Regions from separate parts of the Arthrobacter sp. CMU6 genome, predicted to be linked through region 4. Evidence: riboswitches for the same ligand, from Rfam matches in the RefSeq annotation. Region 4 holds a riboswitch; each other region holds the start of a gene.
The links. A riboswitch is a leader RNA that binds a small molecule or an ion and turns the genes downstream of it on or off. The one in region 4 is predicted to bind thiamine pyrophosphate.
Positions count from the first base shown of each region.

Region 1: linked by a shared signal. The riboswitch ahead of AC5RWD_RS05795 (ECF transporter S component) and the one ahead of thiO (glycine oxidase ThiO) in region 4 are both predicted to bind thiamine pyrophosphate.
Region 2: linked by a shared signal. The riboswitch ahead of thiC (phosphomethylpyrimidine synthase ThiC) and the one ahead of thiO (glycine oxidase ThiO) in region 4 are both predicted to bind thiamine pyrophosphate.
Region 3: linked by a shared signal. The riboswitch ahead of AC5RWD_RS03215 (ECF transporter S component) and the one ahead of thiO (glycine oxidase ThiO) in region 4 are both predicted to bind thiamine pyrophosphate.

Region 1 is NZ_JBNHFL010000006.1:38,561-43,307, forward strand. It holds gene AC5RWD_RS05775 (MrpF/PhaF family protein) at 1-242, shown strand, start outside; gene mnhG (monovalent cation/H(+) antiporter subunit G) at 232-648, shown strand; gene AC5RWD_RS05785 (DUF4235 domain-containing protein) at 724-987, opposite strand; gene AC5RWD_RS05790 (heme-degrading domain-containing protein) at 1,024-1,575, opposite strand; TPP riboswitch at 1,695-1,838, shown strand; gene AC5RWD_RS05795 (ECF transporter S component) at 1,911-2,531, shown strand; gene AC5RWD_RS05800 (ABC transporter ATP-binding protein) at 2,531-4,123, shown strand; gene AC5RWD_RS05805 (energy-coupling factor transporter transmembrane component T family protein) at 4,120-4,747, shown strand, end outside.
Region 2 is NZ_JBNHFL010000026.1:54,599-59,345, forward strand. It holds gene AC5RWD_RS17390 (alpha/beta fold hydrolase) at 1-230, shown strand, start outside; gene thiC (phosphomethylpyrimidine synthase ThiC) at 332-2,164, opposite strand; TPP riboswitch at 2,160-2,267, opposite strand; gene AC5RWD_RS17400 (amidohydrolase family protein) at 2,363-3,445, shown strand; gene AC5RWD_RS17405 (VOC family protein) at 3,524-4,399, shown strand; gene AC5RWD_RS17410 (hypothetical protein) at 4,527-4,747, shown strand, end outside.
Region 3 is NZ_JBNHFL010000003.1:139,560-144,306, forward strand. It holds gene AC5RWD_RS03195 (LLM class flavin-dependent oxidoreductase) at 1-176, opposite strand, end outside; gene AC5RWD_RS03200 (3-oxoacyl-ACP reductase) at 189-953, opposite strand; gene thiE (thiamine phosphate synthase) at 1,069-1,734, opposite strand; gene thiM (hydroxyethylthiazole kinase) at 1,731-2,534, opposite strand; TPP riboswitch at 2,526-2,622, opposite strand; TPP riboswitch at 2,680-2,789, shown strand; gene AC5RWD_RS03215 (ECF transporter S component) at 2,825-3,454, shown strand; gene AC5RWD_RS03220 (ABC transporter ATP-binding protein) at 3,459-4,747, shown strand, end outside.
Region 4 is NZ_JBNHFL010000004.1:97,906-102,652, forward strand. It holds gene AC5RWD_RS04005 (thiazole synthase) at 1-189, opposite strand, end outside; gene thiS (sulfur carrier protein ThiS) at 195-431, opposite strand; gene thiO (glycine oxidase ThiO) at 526-1,785, opposite strand; TPP riboswitch at 1,778-1,899, opposite strand; gene thiE (thiamine phosphate synthase) at 1,927-2,628, shown strand; gene AC5RWD_RS04025 (ferritin-like fold-containing protein) at 2,657-3,343, opposite strand; gene AC5RWD_RS04030 (RNB domain-containing ribonuclease) at 3,385-4,747, shown strand, end outside.

The sequences.
Region 1 (4,747 bases), on a different contig from region 4:
TGGCCCTCGCCGCCGCGGGCGCGATCATCCGGATCGCCCGCGGCCCCTCGCTGCTGGACCGGGTCCTCGCCGCGGATGTGCTGCTGGCCATCCTCGGGGCGGCGCTGTGCATCGACATGGCCGTGAACCGGCACCTGAACAACCTGATGCTGGTGGTGGCGGTGTCCGTCATCGGGTTCATCGGCTCGGTCACGGTGGCCCGCTTCGTGGCCGACAGGCGGGAGCAGCCCAATGAGTCCTGAACCGAGTGCCGTGGATACCGTGATCGATGCTGTATCGGCCGTGTTCATGGTGGCGGGCGCGCTGATGTCCCTCGCCGCCGCCATCGGCCTGATCCGCTTCCCGGACTTGATGAGCCGCATGCACGCCGCCACCAAGCCGCAGGTGCTCGGGCTGTTCCTGCTGCTGGCGGCGGTGGGGCTGCAGCTGCGCACCTGGTGGGTGTGGCCGGTGCTGGTCGTGGCCTGGATCTTCCAGCTGCTCACCGCGCCGGTCTCGGCCCATATGGTGGGCCGCGCCGGCTACCGCACCAAACACCTCCACAAGGAGCTGCTCAGCACCGATGAGCTGGAGGCTGTGGTGCTGAAGGCCGCCAAGGCGGCCCGTGCATCGGAAGAGGACGACGGCGGCAACCGCACCTCTGGTTGAACCGGTAACCGTACAGCCGGTTTGAGCCCGTAGAACCGGGACGCCAGCACTGCCCGGTGCTCGGGCCGTGCGCCGCTAGACGATGTCCTGGGTCTTGGCGAAGCGGGTGATGGCCCGCTGGGTGCCGCGGTTGGCCAGCACCTGGATCACTGCGCTTACCGAGGCGGAGACGAGCGCGAACGTCAGGGCCGTGCGCAGCGTGGTGGGGACGTCGTCCTTGTCGCCTTTGGGGGGCTTTCTCCCGGTGACCTTTTCCCAGATGGTATCGACGGCCTTGGTGCCGGCGAAGCCTGCCAGCAGGCTGACGCCGGTGCCAAGCAGCTTGATGAAGAAACTCATTCCGGAACTCCTCGCGTGATGAACACTGGTCTTTCCCTAGCCTATCGGCATGGACCGGTGGATTTCCCGCAACGCCTGCACCACGAGGTCGTGGTCCGCCTTCTGCGGCAGCCCGGACACCGTGACCACGGCCACCGCGCCGACATCCCGGACATAGATGGGGAAGGCTCCGCCGTGGGCGGCATAGGCGGACTGGTCGAACCAGGCGTTGTCCTCGATCCGGCCCCCGCCCACCCTGCCGCGCAGGCCAACCAGCAGCGAGGGCTCCTCGTAGCGCACGGCAGTCCGCTGCTTGGCCCGCACCCAGCCCTCGTTGTCCGGGGTGGCGCCCTCAAGGGCAACGTGGAAGAGGACCTGTTCGCCCTTGGTGATGTCGATGGCGATGGGCAGATTGTCCTCCTTACCGCGTTCCACCAGTTCCAGGCCAAGCGCCAGGGCATCGTCCTTGCTGAACCTCGGGAACTGCAGTTCGGCGATTTCACCCTCGATCTGACCGATCAGGGCTTCCAGGGATCCCGCGGGCTGGTCCTCGGCGGAATCGGGGTCAAAGGCGGGCAGGGCAGCGCTGCCGGAGTCCTGTTGCGTCATGGCCACCAATGTACTCCGGACCGCCGTCCCGGCAGCGCAGGATGACTTCCGGATTGTGACGGCACCCCGCGTTCCCGGGGCCGCCGAGGTGTAAACTGGACCCGCCCACAAGGGCGGATTTATCACGACAGGGGAGCGCCGCCGTCGGGATGCAAAGGCAACTGCCAGCGCAACCGCGGATGGGCGCTGAGAGTGCGGACAGCCGCAGACCCTCGAACCTGATCCGGCTAGTACCGGCGCAAGGGAGTCGAGTTCTCAAAGTGCCCGGCAGCAGGTGGCCCAGCCACCGGCAACCGGGGGAACGCTTTCCCCTCCTGTTCCTCAGGAGGATCATCATGACAACTGCAGCAATCAAGAAGACCAGCTACAACTGGCGCGTGGCCGACATCGTGGTGGCGGCGCTCATCGCCGTTGCCGGCGGCGTGATCTTCTGGGCCTGGTCCCAGGGCGCCAACCTCATCTCCACCCCGGTCAACGCCGTCTACCCGCCGCTGACAGGCCTGTACGCAGGCGGCTGGATGATTCCGGCGGTCCTGGGCATGCTCATCATCCGCAAGCCCGGCGCGGCGCTGTTCTGCGAAACGGTGGCTGCCACGGGCGAGCTCCTCATGGGCTCGCAGTACGGCACCACGGTGCTGATCTCCGGTGTCCTTCAGGGCCTGGGCGCGGAGCTCGTGTTCGCCGCGCTGGTGTACCGGAAGTTCAACCTCCCGGCTTCGCTGCTTGCGGGTGCCGGCGCCGGCCTGTTCTGCGGCCTCAACGACTCGTTTGCGCCGTGGGGCTGGAACATCGCCTACGCCGCCGGCGACAAGCTCGCGTACATCATCTTCACGGCCATTTCCGGCGCGATCATCGCCGGTGCCCTGTCCTGGATCGCCACCCGCGGCCTGGCCAAGACGGGCGTGCTGAGTTCCTTCGCGTCCCGCAAGGCAGCCACGGAGCCCGTCTTCAACTGATGCCCGCATCCCACGACGGCGGCGTCCGCCCCGCCGCGGTTCACGCCCGCGGGTGGGGCTGGCGCCACGCCGGCCGCACCAAACCCGCCGTCCATGCCCTGGATTTGGACATCCGGCCCGGCGAACGGGTCCTGCTGCTCGGCCCGTCCGGGGCCGGCAAGTCCACGCTGCTCCACGCCCTGGCCGGTGTGCTGGGGGACAGCGACGAAGGCACCGGTTCCGCTGACAGCGACGACGCGGACGAGAGCGGCGAGCTGCTCATCGACGGCGCGTCCCCACGCGCGCAGCGGGGCCGTGCCGGACTCATGCAGCAGGACCCGGAAACCCAAGTGGTCCTCTCCCGCCTCGGCGACGACGTCGCCTTCGGCGCCGAGAACCTCTCCGTGCCGCGCGATGAGATCTGGCGCCGCGTGCACGAGGCACTGGACGACGTCGGACTCTCGCACCTGCCGCTGGACCACCCGACGTCGGCCCTGTCCGGCGGCCAGAAGCAGCGCCTGGCGCTCGCCGGTATCCTGGCGATGCGTCCTGGACTCATCCTGCTGGACGAGCCCACCGCGAACCTCGACCCCGCCGGCGTCCTGGAGGTCCGGGACGCCGTGGGCCGCAGCCTCGACAAGACCGGGGCCACCATGGTGGTGGTGGAGCATCGGGTGGCGGCCTGGAAAGACCTGGTGGACCGCATCGTGGTCCTGCAGCCGGGATCCGCCGTGAACGGCGCGGTGCTTATCGACGGGACACCGGACGAGGTCCTCGAACAGGCCCGCGGGATGCTTACCGCCGCTGGTGTCTGGGTCCCGGGCTACGTCCCCGAAACACGCCGCCGCCTGGCGGCCGGTATCCCCGGCAGTGACAGCGGCCAGCTGCTGCTCGCCGCCGAAAAGCTCGCAGTGTCGCGGGAACGGCCCCGGCGCCGCGGCTTCCGCTCCGTGCCGCCCGAGCCCGTATTGCGGGACGTCACGGCGCAGGTCCGCGCGGGGGAGGCGCTGACCGTCACCGGCCCCAACGGCGCCGGCAAGTCCACGTTCGCGCTGACCCTCGCCGGACTGCTGCCGCCGGTGGACGGCAAGGTCTCCGCGACTGTTGAGCTGAGCGGCGGAGCCGGAATCGACCCCTACAAGTGGCGGGCCGAACAGCTGATCGCCCGGATCGGCACAGTGTTCCAGGAACCTGAGCACCAATTCGTCACCGGCCGCGTCCTGGACGAGCTGCAGTTCGGACCGCGCCATCTGGGCCACGGCGAAGAGCGCGTCGACGAGCTGCTGGAGCGCCTGCGCCTCACGCATCTCGTGGACGCCAACCCGTACACCCTGTCCGGCGGGGAGAAACGCCGGCTGTCCGTGGCCACTGTCCTGGCCGCCCACCCGCAGGTGCTGGTCCTGGACGAGCCCACGTTCGGCCAGGACGCCAACACCTGGGCGGAGCTTGCCTCATTCCTTTCCGAGCTGCTCGACGCCGGCACGGCCGTGGTGTCCGTGACGCACGACGAGGAGTTCACCCATGTGCTCGGCGGCACCGAGCTGCGGCTGGGCTCCGGCGGGCGGTCCGGGCCTCGGTCGGCGGAACCGACGTCAGAACAGGCGGCGACATGAGGGACGCGCTGACACTCGCCGGAAACCGGGCCGTGCTGACACGCGCCAATCCGCTGGCCAAGTTCGCCGCGGTCTTCCTGATCACCCTGGTCCTGGCGCTGTCCATCGACTGGATGTCCGCCTCGGTGGCGCTCGCCTGCGAGCTGCTGGTCTTTCCGCTGGCCGGGCTGACGTTTTCGCTGCTGTGGCAGCGCGGCTGGCCGCTGATCCTGGCTGCAGCCGTGGGCGGCTGGAGCACCTCCATCCTGGCGCCCGACAGCGGAAGGATACTGCTCGACGTCGGCCTCTGGTCCATGAGCGAAGGTTCCCTTCAGCTGGGGCTGGGTTTTCTGCTGCGGGGCCTGGCCATTGCCCTGCCTGCGGTGCTGCTGATGAGCTGCACCGATCCCACCGACCTGGCTGACGCTCTGGCCCAGAAGGCGCGGCTGCCGCATCGTTTTGTGCTGGGGACGCTGGCTGCGATGCGGCTGGTCGGGCTGATGGCCGAGGAATGGCAGACCATCGGCATGGCCCGGCGTGCCCGCGGCGTCGGATCCCGCGGCAACCCGTGGCAACGGATGCGCGCCACCCTGGGGCAAAGCTTCGGCCTCCTGGTCCAGGCGATCCGCCGGGCCACCCGGCTGG
Region 2 (4,747 bases), on a different contig from region 4:
CAGCACCATGGCAGGCGCCGCTGCAGATCGTGCCTGGTGTTCCCACTCTGGTCCTCACCGGCGGTTGGGAGCCCTTGTACGAGGAAATCGCCGGGTACCTGCGGGAAACGGGCGCCCTGCACCGCATTGCTGCGGGCGGGCACCGGCCCCACGACTCACCGGAAGGCGACCGCTACATCAGGTCGTTCATCGCCGAGGTCAGCCGGCGGCAGCAGCCTAGGGCATCCTGAGGGACAGGGCATCCTGAGGGACAGGGGCCCCCTGACAAACCTTCGGGACACCCCGCCCGGCCAGCCCCCAATGCCGGCCGGACGGGAACTCCCAAAAGCGGTCAGTTCCGGGCTGACTCCGGAAGCCGAAGCTCAGGCAGGTACACCTTTCCGCCCGCAGCGAGGAATTCCTGGCTCTTCTCGCGCATTCCCTCCGCCATCTCGGCGAGGGCGGCCTGCGCCTCGGCGGAGCCGTACTCGTTCCGGATGTCCTGGCTGATCCGCATGGAGCAGAATTTGGGCCCGCACATCGAACAGAAATGCGCCGTCTTGGCAGGCTCCGCCGGCAGTGTCTCGTCGTGGAAGGACTCGGCCGTCACCGGGTCCAGCGACAACGCGAACTGGTCGCGCCACCGGAACTCGAACCGGGCCTTGGACAGTGCGTCATCCCGCTCGTTCGCGCCGGGGTGCCCCTTGGCAAGGTCGGCAGCGTGGGCGGCGATCTTGTACGTGATGACGCCGGTCTTCACGTCGTCCTTGTTCGGCAGGCCCAGGTGTTCCTTGGGCGTGACGTAGCACAGCATGGCGGTGCCGTAGCGGGCGATTTCGGTGGCGCCGATGGCCGAGGTGATGTGGTCGTATCCGGGGGCCACGTCCGTAACCAGCGGTCCCAGGGTGTAGAAGGGCGCACCCTTGCAAAGCTCCTGCTGGCGCTCAACGTTTTCACGTACCAGATGGAACGGGATGTGCCCCGGACCTTCCACCATGACCTGCACGTCGTACTCCCAGGCACGCTGGGTCAGCTCGGCCAGCGTGTCCAGTTCGGCAAACTGCGCGGCGTCGTTGGCATCCGCCGTCGCGCCCGGCCGGAGGCCGTCTCCCAGTGAGAAGGCGACGTCGTACTTCGCGAAGATCTCGCACAGTTCGTCAAAGTGGGTGTACAGGAAGTTTTCCTGGTGGTGGGCAAGGCACCAGCCGGCCATGATCGAGCCGCCGCGGGAAACAATACCGGTCACGCGGTTCGCCGTGAGCGGCACGTACCGCAGCAGCACGCCGGCGTGGATTGTCATGTAGTCCACACCCTGCTCGCACTGTTCGATGACGGTGTCGCGGAAGATTTCCCAGGTGAGTGCGTTCGCTTCGCCGTTGACCTTTTCCAGGGCCTGGTAGATCGGCACCGTGCCGATCGGCACGGGGGAGTTGCGGATGAGCCATTCGCGTGTGGTGTGGATGTCGTCTCCCGTGGACAGGTCCATGACCGTGTCAGCGCCCCACTGGGTGGCCCACTGCAGCTTGTCCACCTCCTCGGCAATGGAGCTGGTGACGGCCGAGTTGCCGATGTTGGCGTTGATTTTCACCAGGAAGGCCTTGCCGATGATCATCGGCTCCGATTCCGGGTGGTTGATGTTGCTGGGGATGATGGCCCGTCCGGCTGCGAGTTCGCTGCGGACCAGTTCCACATCGCAGTTTTCGCGGAGGGCCACGAAACGCATTTCTGGGGTGATGATGCCTTGCCGGGCATAGTGCATCTGCGTCACAGTCTTGCCTTCCACCGCACGGCGGGGCACCGGCTTGGCGCCCTTCCATTCAGCGGAGGCCGCGCCACGGCGCACGGCCGACTTGCCGTCGTCGAGCAGATTCCGTTCACGTCCGTGGTACGTCTCGGTGTCTGCCCGTGCCGCAATCCATTCCGAACGGAACGGCGCGAGGCCCACCACCGGGTCGCTGCCCGGACCCGCCGTGCGGTAAACCCGCAGCGGAGCGTTCTGCTCGCCGTTAGGTGAAGGCTCCAGGGCGATTTCCGTTACCGGAACCCGCAGGCCGTCCCCCTCCAGATACGCCAGTGAATGGGATTTCAGTGACTGCGTGGTACTTCCGGCGGCTTCACTCTGGGCTGCACTGATTTGGGCTGAATCAATTTGGGTAGGGGTCAGCTGTGGTTTCTGGGTGCTCAATTTACTGCTCACTTCCTTCGCCGGCATTACCCGGACAGGTTCAACGGTCGCAGGCTGCACCAGCCTGATCTCAGCCCCTGCAGGGGCACCCGTGTGGTCGTAGACGAAGCTACCACACGCCGGATTGTGCCCGTCTACCGTGAAGCCCGCGCCGGAAAGGTCAGGATCCCGGTGGCGGGAGCCGATTAGGCTGGAAGCATGGCGTACATCATCGAATTCAGCGGACCCGTGCTCACTGCTGCGGACGAGGAACGCCGCGGGCTCTGGGCCGTGGACGGGAAGCTGACGTTCAATCCTCCGGGGCAACGGCCGGACGCCGTCCTGGACGGCTGGGTCCTGCCCGGTTTCGCGGATGCCCACTGCCACATCGGACTGGGCCCGGGCGGTCCTGTGGACGACGACGTCGCGTACCGCCAGGCCATCACGGACCGCGACGCCGGCACTCTCCTTGTCCGGGACGCCGGGGCCGCCAGCGACACCCGGTGGCTCCAGCAGCGCGCCGACATCCCGCGGATCATCAGGGCGGGACGGCACGTGGCCCGGTCCCGCCGGTACCTGAGGAACTTCGCGGTGGAAGTCGAGCCGGAGGGCCTCGTGGAGGCGGTGCGCAAGCAGGCGCGGGAAGGCGACGGCTGGGTCAAGCTGGTGGGGGACTGGATCGACCGGGCCGCCGGCGACCTCGCGCCATCATTCCCGGCCGAAGCCGTGCGGGACGCCGTCCGCGCCGCCCACGACGAAGGGGCGAGGGTCACGGCGCACTGCTTCGGCGAGGACACCCTCGATGACATGCTGGACGCCGGTATCGACTGCATCGAACACGCCACCGGCCTGCTGCCACGGCACATTCCGCGGCTGGTCGACCAGCAGGTGCCGATCGTGCCGACACTCATCAATATCGCCACCTTCCCGGACATCGCCGCCCAGGCCGAGCCGAAGTTTCCGCGGTATGCGGAACACATGCGCGCACTGTGGGACCGCCGTCGCGAGCGCATCCTGGAAGCCTACGAGGCCGGCGTCGACATTTACGCGGGAACGGACGCCGGCAGCGTGATCCGCCACGGCCGTATTGCGGACGAAATCCTCGAACTTCACGCCGCCGGGATTCCGGCGCCGGCGGCGCTGGACGCGGCCTGCTGGCGTGCGCGCCGCTGGCTGGGGGCCGACGGCCTGGCGGAAGGGGCGGCCGCCGACGTCGTAGTCTGCCGGGAGGACCCCCGCGCCGTGCCGGAGACCATCCGGAACCTTGCGAATGTGGTGCTTCGGGGAAAGATCGTGCATTAGGAATAAATTGAAGCTTCAAGTAATTTAGAGATGTAGAGGCCGCCGAAATCCGGTGGTCCGGACATTCGGGAGTATTCAATGACAGCAGCAGACAGCAGCCAGGACTTGCTTCCTGCCGACCTCACCATGGGCACCGTCATGCTCAAGGTGGGCGACATGAAGCTCATGACCGATTACTACCAGCGCGCTCTCGGCCTGGATGTCGTTGCCGAGCAGGACGGCGGCCTCTACCTTGGCCGGCGCACGACGCCGCTGGTGCACCTTGCTCCCGCTCCGGGCCTCACCATTCCCGGCCGGGGCGAGGCCGGACTCTTCCACACGGCGCTCCTGTTCGAAGAACAGTCCTCGCTGGCCGCCACCATTGCCAGCGCGGCCCAGTACGAGCCGCAGTCCTTTGTGGGCAGCGCCGACCATCTGGTGAGCGAGGCGTTCTATTTCACCGACCCCGAAGGCAACGGGATCGAGCTCTACTGGGACCGTCCCCGCGAGGCCTGGTCCTGGGACGGCAAGAATGTAGTCATGGACAGCCTGGCGCTGCCGCCGCAGAAGTACCTCCAGGAGCACCTCACGCAGGAGTCCGTGGAAGGCCAGCGCGGCGCCGACGCGGGGGTGGGGCACGTCCATTTGCAGGTTGGTGACGTCCAGTCCGCCCATGACTTCTACGTCGGCACCCTGGGGTTCGAAAAAACGGCTGGCTGGCACGGCCAGGCCCTCTTTGTGTCCGCTGGCGGCTACCACCATCACATGGCCATGAATGTCTGGAACAGCCGGGGTGCCGGTCCGCGCCGGGATACGCTGGGCCTCGGCGAGGTCCTGATCGAGGTCCCGTCCGGGGACGACGTCGGCGCCCTCGCCGACCGTCTCAGGGTCGCCGGAGTCGAATCGCACCACACCGGCGCCGAGCTCCGCTTCGAGGATCCGTGGCGCAACCGCCTCCGCGTTGCTGTCCGGTAAGGCTGCAGTCCGATAAGCCAGTGCGCTAAGCCCGGCGGACCCGGTTGGGTTAGGCTGACATTCGAAGAGCCCCGGCCGGCACCGCCGCTGCCGGGGCATGCACCGCCGACGCAATGAGGACGAATCCATGGGCTTCACCGAAGTGTTTGTCGCCACCCACAATGACGCCCTCAAGCGTGCAGAGGCGCTGGAAGGCGGCGCCGCTGCCGGGGACGGCATCCGGATTGCCGGCATCAGTGATTTTGAGATCGAGCAGCTCGGCGACCTCGCCGGCGCCGCGGTGCACGCTGCGGGCGCGGACTACGAGCTGGCCATGGTGGACGTGGCAAGCGACTCACTTCTGGGCGT
Region 3 (4,747 bases), on a different contig from region 4:
AACACCGCATCGAAAAGACCCCGTTCGGCGCTTTGGGCCAACCGTTCGTAAAAGCCAATGTTCCCCAGCTGGTCCACCGGGGATCCCGGCCTGCGCCAGGCGGCCCCGTGGTGGCCGCAGCCGAAGAGGAAAGCATTGAAGTGAAGCTGCCGCTGGGATGCGGCCGGGTCCGGCATGGCGCTCCGCCCCTAGTTCATGACCAGGCCGCCGTCGACCACCAGATTTTGACCGGTGACGGAGCGGGCCCAGGGGGAGGCGAAGAACAGGATGGCGTCGGCAAATCCCGACGGGGTGGTGACCCGGCGCAGGGGTGTGGCCGCGGCGATGTAGTCGAAAACCTCCTCAGGCGTGGCGGCGCTGGCATCGGTAGTGCGCAGCAGCCCGCCGGAGACCATGTTCACCGAAACATTGTGCTGGCCCAGGTCGGCGGCCATCGTTCGGGTTAAAGCCAGCAGGGCCGCCTTCGCCGCGGTGTAATCGTGGTAGGGGACCACCGGGTTCTGGAACAGGTTGGTGCCGATGTTGATGATCCGGCCGAATCCGTGTTCCAGCATGCCAGGCAGTGCCTGCTGAATGGTGTTCAGCGCGCCGCGGACGCTGCCGGAGAACTGGGCTTCGAATTCCGGCCAGGTGATGCCGGCAGCGCCGGACCGGGCGTCGCCGTTGAAGGAGAAATCCGCCAGGGCGTTATTGACCACGGTGGTCACCGCCCCGCCGAAGTGGGCCTGGGCTTGGGCCAGCGTGGCTGCGACCTGATCGGCGTCGGTCACGTCAGCCTGCAGGGCAACAGCCTGGCCGGGGCCGTACTTTGCGGCCAGAGCTTCGCTCTCCTCTGCGCTGTTGCGGTAATTGATCACTACCCGGGAGCCCTGGTCCGCAAACGCCTGAACGATGCTGTGGCCGAGGCCGCGTCCGCCACCGGTGACGAGGACGATCTGTTCTGAGATTTGCATGGTTCTTCGCTTTCTTTCGGGGGGACGAAACGAATGGATGGCACTGCGCAGTTCTATGGCAGGTGCGGTTTCTCCGGGCATGCTTGTGCCGATGCCCGGCTAGGCGGCTAGGTCCTCAGGAACCCCACCGTGCGACAAAGTCTTCGGCGCTGTGCCTTGGATTATCCGCAGCGCATATGGCTGACACGACCGCTAACCCCGATGCCCCGGCGCGGCGCAGCGGGACGACATCACCGGGTTTAATGCCGCCTATGGCAACACACGGCAGGGGCGTAGCGGCCGCGGTTCGCCCGAAGCCCTCAATGCCCAACGGAGCCGGGTGGTCAGGCTTTGTGGAAGTCGGACGGATAACCCCCACCCCTAGGTAATCCACCGTCCCCGCGGGCAGGGCATGCAGGGTATCCAAATGTTCGCGGGTGTTTGCGGTCAGTCCGACGACGGCCCCGGCGCCCACCAGCGCCCGAACCCGTTCGACGGGAAGATCGCTCTGGCCCACATGAACTCCGTGCACGGCGGCCCCTGCCGCCCGCGCCGCCAAGAACACGTCGATCCGGTCATCCACCAAAACGGTAGCCGCGTGCCCCACAGCTTCAGCGGTACGGAGGACCAGCTCGTACAGGTCGGCGGTGCTCGCGCTTTTTTCACGGACCTGGACGATCCGCACCCCGCCTGCAACAGCCGCCCGGGCAGTCTCCACCACTCCCCTGGGACCGCATAGCTGCGGATCGGTCACCAAATAGATGCCCTCGATGCGCCCGGCCGTCCTGTCCCCGGCGGTCATGAGATATTCATTCGGGAGGAGATCATTTCATCGTTGATACCTGTCAGGGCGTCAAGGAACGCGACGGCGAAAGTGCCCGGGCCGGGGACGCCCTCAGCTGCCGTTTCCGCGGCCACCGTGTATACGGCAGTGGCAGCGGCGGTAGCGGCGAGCTTGTCATCGTTGACGGCGAGAAAGGCCGCGGTGACGGCTCCCAGCGCACAGCCTCCGCCGGTGACTTTGGTCAGATGCGGGTGGCCGTTGCTGATCCTGATGACATCAGTACCATCCGTGATGATGTCGGTTGGCCCCGAGACGGCCAGTATCGACTCGTACCGGCGGGCCAGGCTCTTGGCTGCGTCCAAGGCGGTTTCCGACCCATCCACGGCATCGACGCCGCGTCCGCCCTGCCCCACGCCGGCCAGCGCCAGGACCTCTGAAGCGTTGCCGCGGACCGCCGTCGGGCGGTGATCCAGCAGCTCGGCGGCCAGCGCCGTACGGACCGGCAAAACGCCGACGGCCACCGGATCAAGAACCCAGGGCGTCCCGGATTCGGACGCGCCGTGCACAGCCTTGCGCATGCCCGCCTGCTGTTCTTCGTGAGGGGTGCCCAGATTCACGAGCACTCCCGACGCGACCCGCGCGAACGGTCCTGCCTCGGCGGGGACATCAACCATCGCCGGTGCCGCGCCTAGGGCAAGCAGCACATTGGCGGTGAAATTCGTCACCACGGTATTGGTCAAGCACTGAATCAGTGGTGTTGTTCCCCGGACCCGTTCGAGCATGGTCCAGGCATGGTCAGGCGTCAGGCGAATAGTCATTCGCGACATCCCTTCGCTAGTACTAACTAGATCAGGTTCAACGGGTGTTCTCTCAGCCCTTATCAGCAGGGCACCCCGTGTCACTGAAGCAAACCCTACTCCTAACCGGGGGCTTGCCAAAGAAATGCCCCCCCGGTGTACAGTCAGGTTCGAACACGGGAGTCCGGTGAGCCGGGCTGAGAGGAAGCTTCTCAAGCTTCGACCGTTGAACCTGATCTGGATCATGCCAGCGCAGGGAGAGACAAGACTCTAATCCCGTGCCCTGTTTATTCCTCAGAAAGGGCGCGATAGTGCATCCCCAAACCTCGACCACCCCGGCCCCGACGACGCCTGCCCGAAAACGCGTCCCCTTCACGCTCAAAGACCTCGTGCTGTTGGTTGTTCTCGGTGTGGTTTTCGGCTTCCTCTACTGGGCTTTGGTCCAGGCCTGGACCGGGCTCTCCGTCCTGATGGGTCCCGCCGGAGACCTGGCATCCCATTTCCTGATCGGGGGCTGGCTGCTGGTCGCCCCGATCGCAATAGCCATCATCAGGCGCCCCTTCGCCGGGATCATTGCGGAAATGCTGGCTGCCGGAATCGAGATAATCTTTCTTGGCTCACCCGCTGGCCCGATGCTCTTCCTCGTTGCCGCCATCCAGGGTCTGGGCAGCGAGCTGCCCTTCGCGCTGACCCGCTACAAGTCCTTCAGCTGGAGGATCTACGCGCTTTCCGGGCTGATGGGCGCGGGACTGGTGTTCTTCTTCTCAGCGTTCCGTTTCGGCTGGTACGGCCAGGACCTGTTTGTCATCCGGCTGGCGATCCAGCTGGTCTCGGGGATTGTCCTCGGCGGGCTGCTCGCCCGCATGATCGTGCAGGCTGTCGTAAAGACCGGGGTTGTTGATAATTTCGCGATCGGCCGTGACCGGCTCATCAAGGTCTAAGGCAGTGAAAAGCCCCCGGGTGCCCGCAGTGGTGCTGGAGCACGTCTCCGTTGAATATCCGCACCGTACCGCTCCGGTGCTGCGCAATATCTCCCTGCGGCTCGCTGCAGGTGAACACGCCATCATTTTCGGGCCTTCCGGGGCAGGAAAATCAACGCTGCTGCAGCTGCTTACCGGCGTCATCCCGCACTCGGTGGTAGCGACTTTGACCGGGAACGTCACCGTCTGCGGCCGCCAAACGACGGAAACTGAAGTCGTAGAACTCTCACGCCAGGTCAGTGTCCTGAACCAGGATCCGGAATCGTCGATCTGCCTGCCGGATGTAGAGCAGGAGCTGGCACTGCCGCTGGAAAACCGCGGCGTCGCCCCGCATCTGATTCCTGCACGCATCAGCACCGCCCTGGATGCCGTCAGTGCCCATGCACTCAGGAGCCGCGGAACCGCACGGCTGTCCGGCGGGGAGGGGCAGCGAATCGCCTTGGCAGCAAGCCTAATCGTCGAGCCGGAATTGCTGCTGCTTGACGAGCCGACGTCCATGCTCGATGCCGAGGGTATAGCGTCGGTAAGGGAGGCCATTGCCGACGCGGTTGGCAGGTACGGTCCCGCAGTGGTGCTCGTGGAGCACCGGATCGACGAATTTGCGGGCCCTGCCGGCTTGAGCAGCCTGCCGGAACGAGCGATCGTGCTCAGCGCAGACGGGGACATCCTTGCCGACGGGCCAACGGAAGCCGTCCTGGCACAGGAAGCCCCTGAGCTGCTGGCCGCGGGCTGCTGGCTGCCCTTGGAATCAGAACTGCAGGCTGTATTCGGCGTGCCGGGCGGCCTGGGCTCTCCAGAAGTGCGCGCCGCCTTGCGGGCCCTGGCCGGACCGGAGGCGGCAGCCCTGGACGCCGCCGCGCCAGATGTCACCGCGCCGGAACCGGCGGTAAAACCGGAAACGCAGCCCGGCCGGGGCGAGGTGGTGCTGGCCGCCGAAGGGCTTTGGGTCAGCCGCACAGTACTCCCGGCGAGGCGCCGCGCCCGAAACCTGAGGCGGCATCCGTCCGCTTCAGTTCCGCCGGACGACAATGAAGTGCTGCTCCGAAACATCAACCTTCACCTGTATGCAGGGGAAATTGTCGCAGTGCTCGGCGCCAACGGGGTTGGGAAAACTTCCCTGATGCTCTCTCTGGCCGGACTGCTTGCTCCGGCTGCCGGAGCCGTAACGGGCCAGCGGCCGGGTATGGTCTTCCAGAACCCGGAACACCAGTTCGTATCCACCACGGTCTTGGGCGAGGTCGGCTATGGCGTGGA
Region 4 (4,747 bases):
GAGTGAGCCAGTTTCGGCAGGCGAATAACGCCGCATCGCAACGGTGGTCAGCTGGGTGCCGGACGCGACCAGCGCTGAGCCGAGACCGTCCAGGCTCGGTGCGCCTCCGGTGCCCATGATGAGCCGCGAGGTCAGCTCCACCCCGTCAATGACAAGGCTGTCTGCTGTTTCAATCAGTGTTTCTGCCATCGTGCTCATCCTCCTTGGACTGCCGTGACTAGTTCGATCTCATCGCCCTCGGCGAGGGCGGTGCTGTGCCACTGGCTGCGCGGCACGACGGCTGCATTGCGCGCCACCGCCACACCCAGTCGCTGGCCGTCGGCGGCCTGCCCGTTGGCGGACAGGCGGCGCCCCGTGACCTGGCTGACGAGCGAGGTGACCGAGGCGCCCTCGCCTACTTCCTGTTCGATACCGTTCAGAGTGATGTTCATGCTGGTTCCTTGTTCGGGTCAAATGTGACGCGGGTCATGTGGCAGTGCCCGCTGCTGGAAGGTCATTCATTGCGGTAATGAGTTGGGGCAGCGGTCAGCCGGGAGCTGGGCTGAGGGAAGCGGCCGCTCCCACCGGCTCCGCGGTCCCGGCGGAAAACCTGCCCGGCCGGAACGCGGCCCAGCGCGGATCCGGAACGCCGTCCATGAGCTGGCGGCAGATCACTGCGGCCGCCGGGGTCAGCAGGACGCCGTGGCGGAAGAAGCCCGTGGCGACGATGAGGCCGGCCACATCCGCCCCCTGCCCCTGCCCGCGGTCCGGCACCCGGCCGAGCAGCGGCGCGTTGTCCGGTGTGCCGGGCCGCGCCCGCGCGGTGGCTTCAAGGAGCTCGAGCTCGGCGACGGCCGGCAGCAGGGCCTGTGCGTCGCGCAGCAGCTGGTAGACGCCGCCTGCGCTGGTGCCCGGTACCCCGTCCTCGCGCTGGGTGGCGCCAATCACCACGGTCCCGTCCTGGCGGGGCACGATGTAGACCGGAACGCCCCGCACCATGCCGCGGACTGTGGCGGTGAGCAGGGGCTGCAGGTGCGCGGGAACCCTGAGCCTGAGGATGTCTCCGTAGACCGGGCGCAGCGGCAGCTGCAGGCCTTCCGGGAGGTCCTGCAACTGCGCTGCGGCGAGACCGCTGGCCACCACCGTCTCGGCTGCCCTGACGGACCGGCCGCCGGCCAGCCGGACTCCGCAGACCCGCCCGCCGTCCCAGAGCAGTCCGGCGGCGTGCTCCTGCACCGCGTAGCCCTTTCCGGCCGCAAGCTTCTGGCCGTGGCCGGCCAGGCCGGCAGCGATCGCCCGGATGAGCTTCCGCGGATCTACCTGGTGGTCCGCCGGGATGTCCAGCGCGCAGGAGATCCCGGGGCTGAGCAGCGGCTCCCGGGACCGTGCCTCGCGGATGGTCAGCGGTTCAACGTCCAGGCCGTGGGTCCGCTGCACGTCCCGCAGGTCCATGAGGGCGCGGCGATCGGCAGGATCGACACCCACTGCAAGGGTCGGCGTCGTCAGATACCCGGCGTCTTCGCCGGCGGTGAGGGTGGCGGCAAACTCCGGCCATCTGGCCGAGGACTCCAGCATCAGTTCCAGGAGCCCTTCCTCCTGGTAGTGCAGTTCGCTGACCGGGGCGAGCATGCCGGCCGCAGCCCAGCTTGCACCGCTGCCGGGGGCCTCGTCTATCAGCAGCACCGAGCGGCCGGAGCGCCGCGCCTCCCAGGCGATGCCATGGCCCACCACGCCGCCGCCGATGACGGCAACATCTGCCTCAAGGCTTGGGGTGGCACATTCCGGGCCACTTGTTCCAGGGTTCACGCTAATTCCTTCCCTACGCCGGTACTAACCGGATCAGGTCAAGCGGTCGGCTCTGACGCCCTCTCAGCCCTGCGCCTTTTATGACAGCAGTAACGGGCTCCCGCGGTACCTGCCCAGTTTAGAGGAACTAAGGTGGTTGCCATGACCCAGCACTCTGCCCACACCGCCGCCCGCCTGTACCTCTGCACCGACGCCCGCAAGGACCGCGGGGACTTTGCAGACTTTGTGGACGCGGCGTTTGCCGGCGGCGTGGACATCATCCAGTTGCGCGACAAGAACATCGAGGCGGCCGAGGAACTGGAGCTGCTGGAAACCGTCCACGCTGCCGCCCGCAGGCACGGCCGGCTCTGGGCCGTGAACGACCGCGCCGACATCGCGTCCATCGCCGGCGCGCCGGTGTTCCACATCGGCCAGAAGGACCTGCCGCTCCGCGCCGCCCGGAAGCTGCTGCACGATTCCACCGTGATCGGACTGTCCACCCACAGCACGGACCAGGTGGATGCCGCGATCGGTGCCGCGCACGGGCGCAGCGGCCTGGACTATTTCTGCGTGGGTCCGCTGTGGGCCACCCCCACCAAACCCGGGCGCGCCGCCGTCGGACTCGACCTGGTCCGCTACGCGGCGGAGGCGGTCCGCACAGCGGACGAGGAACGGGTCGGCGGCCTGCTGCTGCCTTGGTTCGCGATCGGCGGGATCGACCGCACCAACGTGGAGCAGGTCCTGGCGGCCGGCGCCACCCGGATCGTCGTGGTCCGCGCCATCACCGATGCGGCAGACCCGGCAGCCGCCGCGGCGGAACTGCTCGACGCCCTCGACGCAACGGCGCCGGCAGCCGTCTCCTAGGCGGGACCGGTCCGGGGAGACCGGAGAGCTACCCGCTCAGGCCCAGCTGGACCATCCGCCGGGAGTGGTTTTCCGCGACTTCGGCAGTGATGCCCCGCACCAACTCGCGCGCGGTGGCGTCCGTGGCGCCGGGTTCCGCTTCGACGAACAGCTCGCTAAGAAACGCGTGTTCGTGGCCCACGCGCTGGGCCTGCGTGATCGCTTCGCCGAGGAGCCGGCGGCCCCACAGCGCAAGCCTGGACGCGAGCCGGGGGTCGTCAGCCAGCGCTCCCCTGAGCCGGTCCCGGAGGACGCCCGTGGCTTCTTCCGAGGACTGGATCTGCTGGATGAGCTCTCGCGTTCCGGGGTCCACGAACCGGGCCACCGCGCGGTAGAAATCGGCGGAGACGGTGTCCACCACATAGGCCTTCATCAGGGATTCGTACCAGTCGGCCGGACGGGTCCGTTCGTGGAAGTGGTCCACGGCCGATTGGAACGGCAGCATCGCATTTTCGACGTCGACGCCCATCTCCGCCAGCTTGGCGCTCACCAGTTCGTAGTGCTGGAATTCAATGACCGCGATCCTGCCAATCACGGCCCGGTCATGCAGCGTGGGTGAGTAGCGGGCGTCGGAGGAGAGCCGTTCGAACGCGGACAATTCGCCGTATGCCATCACGCCGAACAGGTCTGCAACGAAGCGGTCGTAGCGAGCGGTGTCAGCCGAGGATGTGCCCATAATCCAAGACTAACGGCGCAATTCGGGCTAACCTGATTTTCGTGTCACATCATCGTCTGTCGCCCAGCGTCCACGAGCAGACCAACGCGCTCGCGGACGCCCTGAGCGCGCTGCGGACGGAACTGGAGCTTCCGGGCGAGTTCCCCGAGGATGTGCTCAAGGAAGCCGAAGCCGCCGTGGCGGACCGGCAGTTTCCGGACCTGGACCTGACCGGAGTGGACTTCCTGACCATCGATCCGCCGTCGTCCACCGACCTGGACCAGGCACTGTTCATCGAACGCCGCGGCGAGGGCTACCGGATCCTTTACGCGATAGCCGACGTTCCGTCCTTCGTGCAGCCAGGCGGCGCGCTCGACGCCGAGACCCGCCGCCGCGGGCAGACGTTCTACGCGCCGGACGGCCGGATACCGCTGCATCCGGAGGTGATCAGCGAGAACGCCGGCAGCCTGCTGGCCGGACAGCTGTGCTCCGCCTTCGTCTGGGAGTTCGAGCTCGACGCCGCCGCCGAGGTGGCATCCGTGGTGGTGCGCCGGGCCGCCGTGCGCAGCCGGGCCAAGCTCAACTACAGGGGTGTCCAGGCAGACCTGGATGCCGGCACAGCCCCTCCGATGCTGCAGCTGTTGCGCGAGGTGGGGCGCAAGCGCGTTGACCTGGAACGGGCCCGCGGTGGGGCCAGCCTGAACATGCCGGAGCAGGAGATTGTCCAGCTTCCCGACGGCGGCTACCAGATTGTGGCGGTCCCCCAGCTTCCGGTGGAGGACTGGAACGCCCAGATTTCGCTCATGACCGGGATGGCCGCCGCTTCGCTGATGCTCAAAGGCAAGGTGGGGATCCTGCGCACCATGCCTGCCCCGGATGAACGCTCGCTCAGCCATTTCAAGCGCCAAACAGCCGCGCTGGGCAAGCCGTGGGACGGGCAGGAAAGCTACGGCGAGTACCTGCGCACCCTGGATCCCACCGACCACGGGCAATTGGCCATCCTCCATTCGGCCGGCATGCTCTTCCGTGGCGCCGCGTACACGCATTTCGACGGCACCGTCCCGGAGGACGCCGTCCAGTCAGCCATCGGCACGGCGTACGCCCACACCACTGCACCGCTGCGCCGGCTCGTGGACCGGTTTGTCCTGGTCATCTGTGAGGCATTGAGCAACGACCGGCCGGTGCCGGCCTGGGCCCGGGAGGCGCTCCCCTCGCTGCCCGAAATCATGGCGTATTCGGACCAGCTGGCGGCAAGGATGGAACGCCTCGCCCTGGACACCGTGGAAGCCGCGCTGCTGATCAACCACATCGGACAGGAGTTCGATGCCGTGGTGATCTCCGGGTCGAAGCCGGCCAAAAACGGCTACGGGAACGGCGCAGGCAACGGAAACGGGAATAACAGCAGCGGTAAAGGCCTGAACGGCA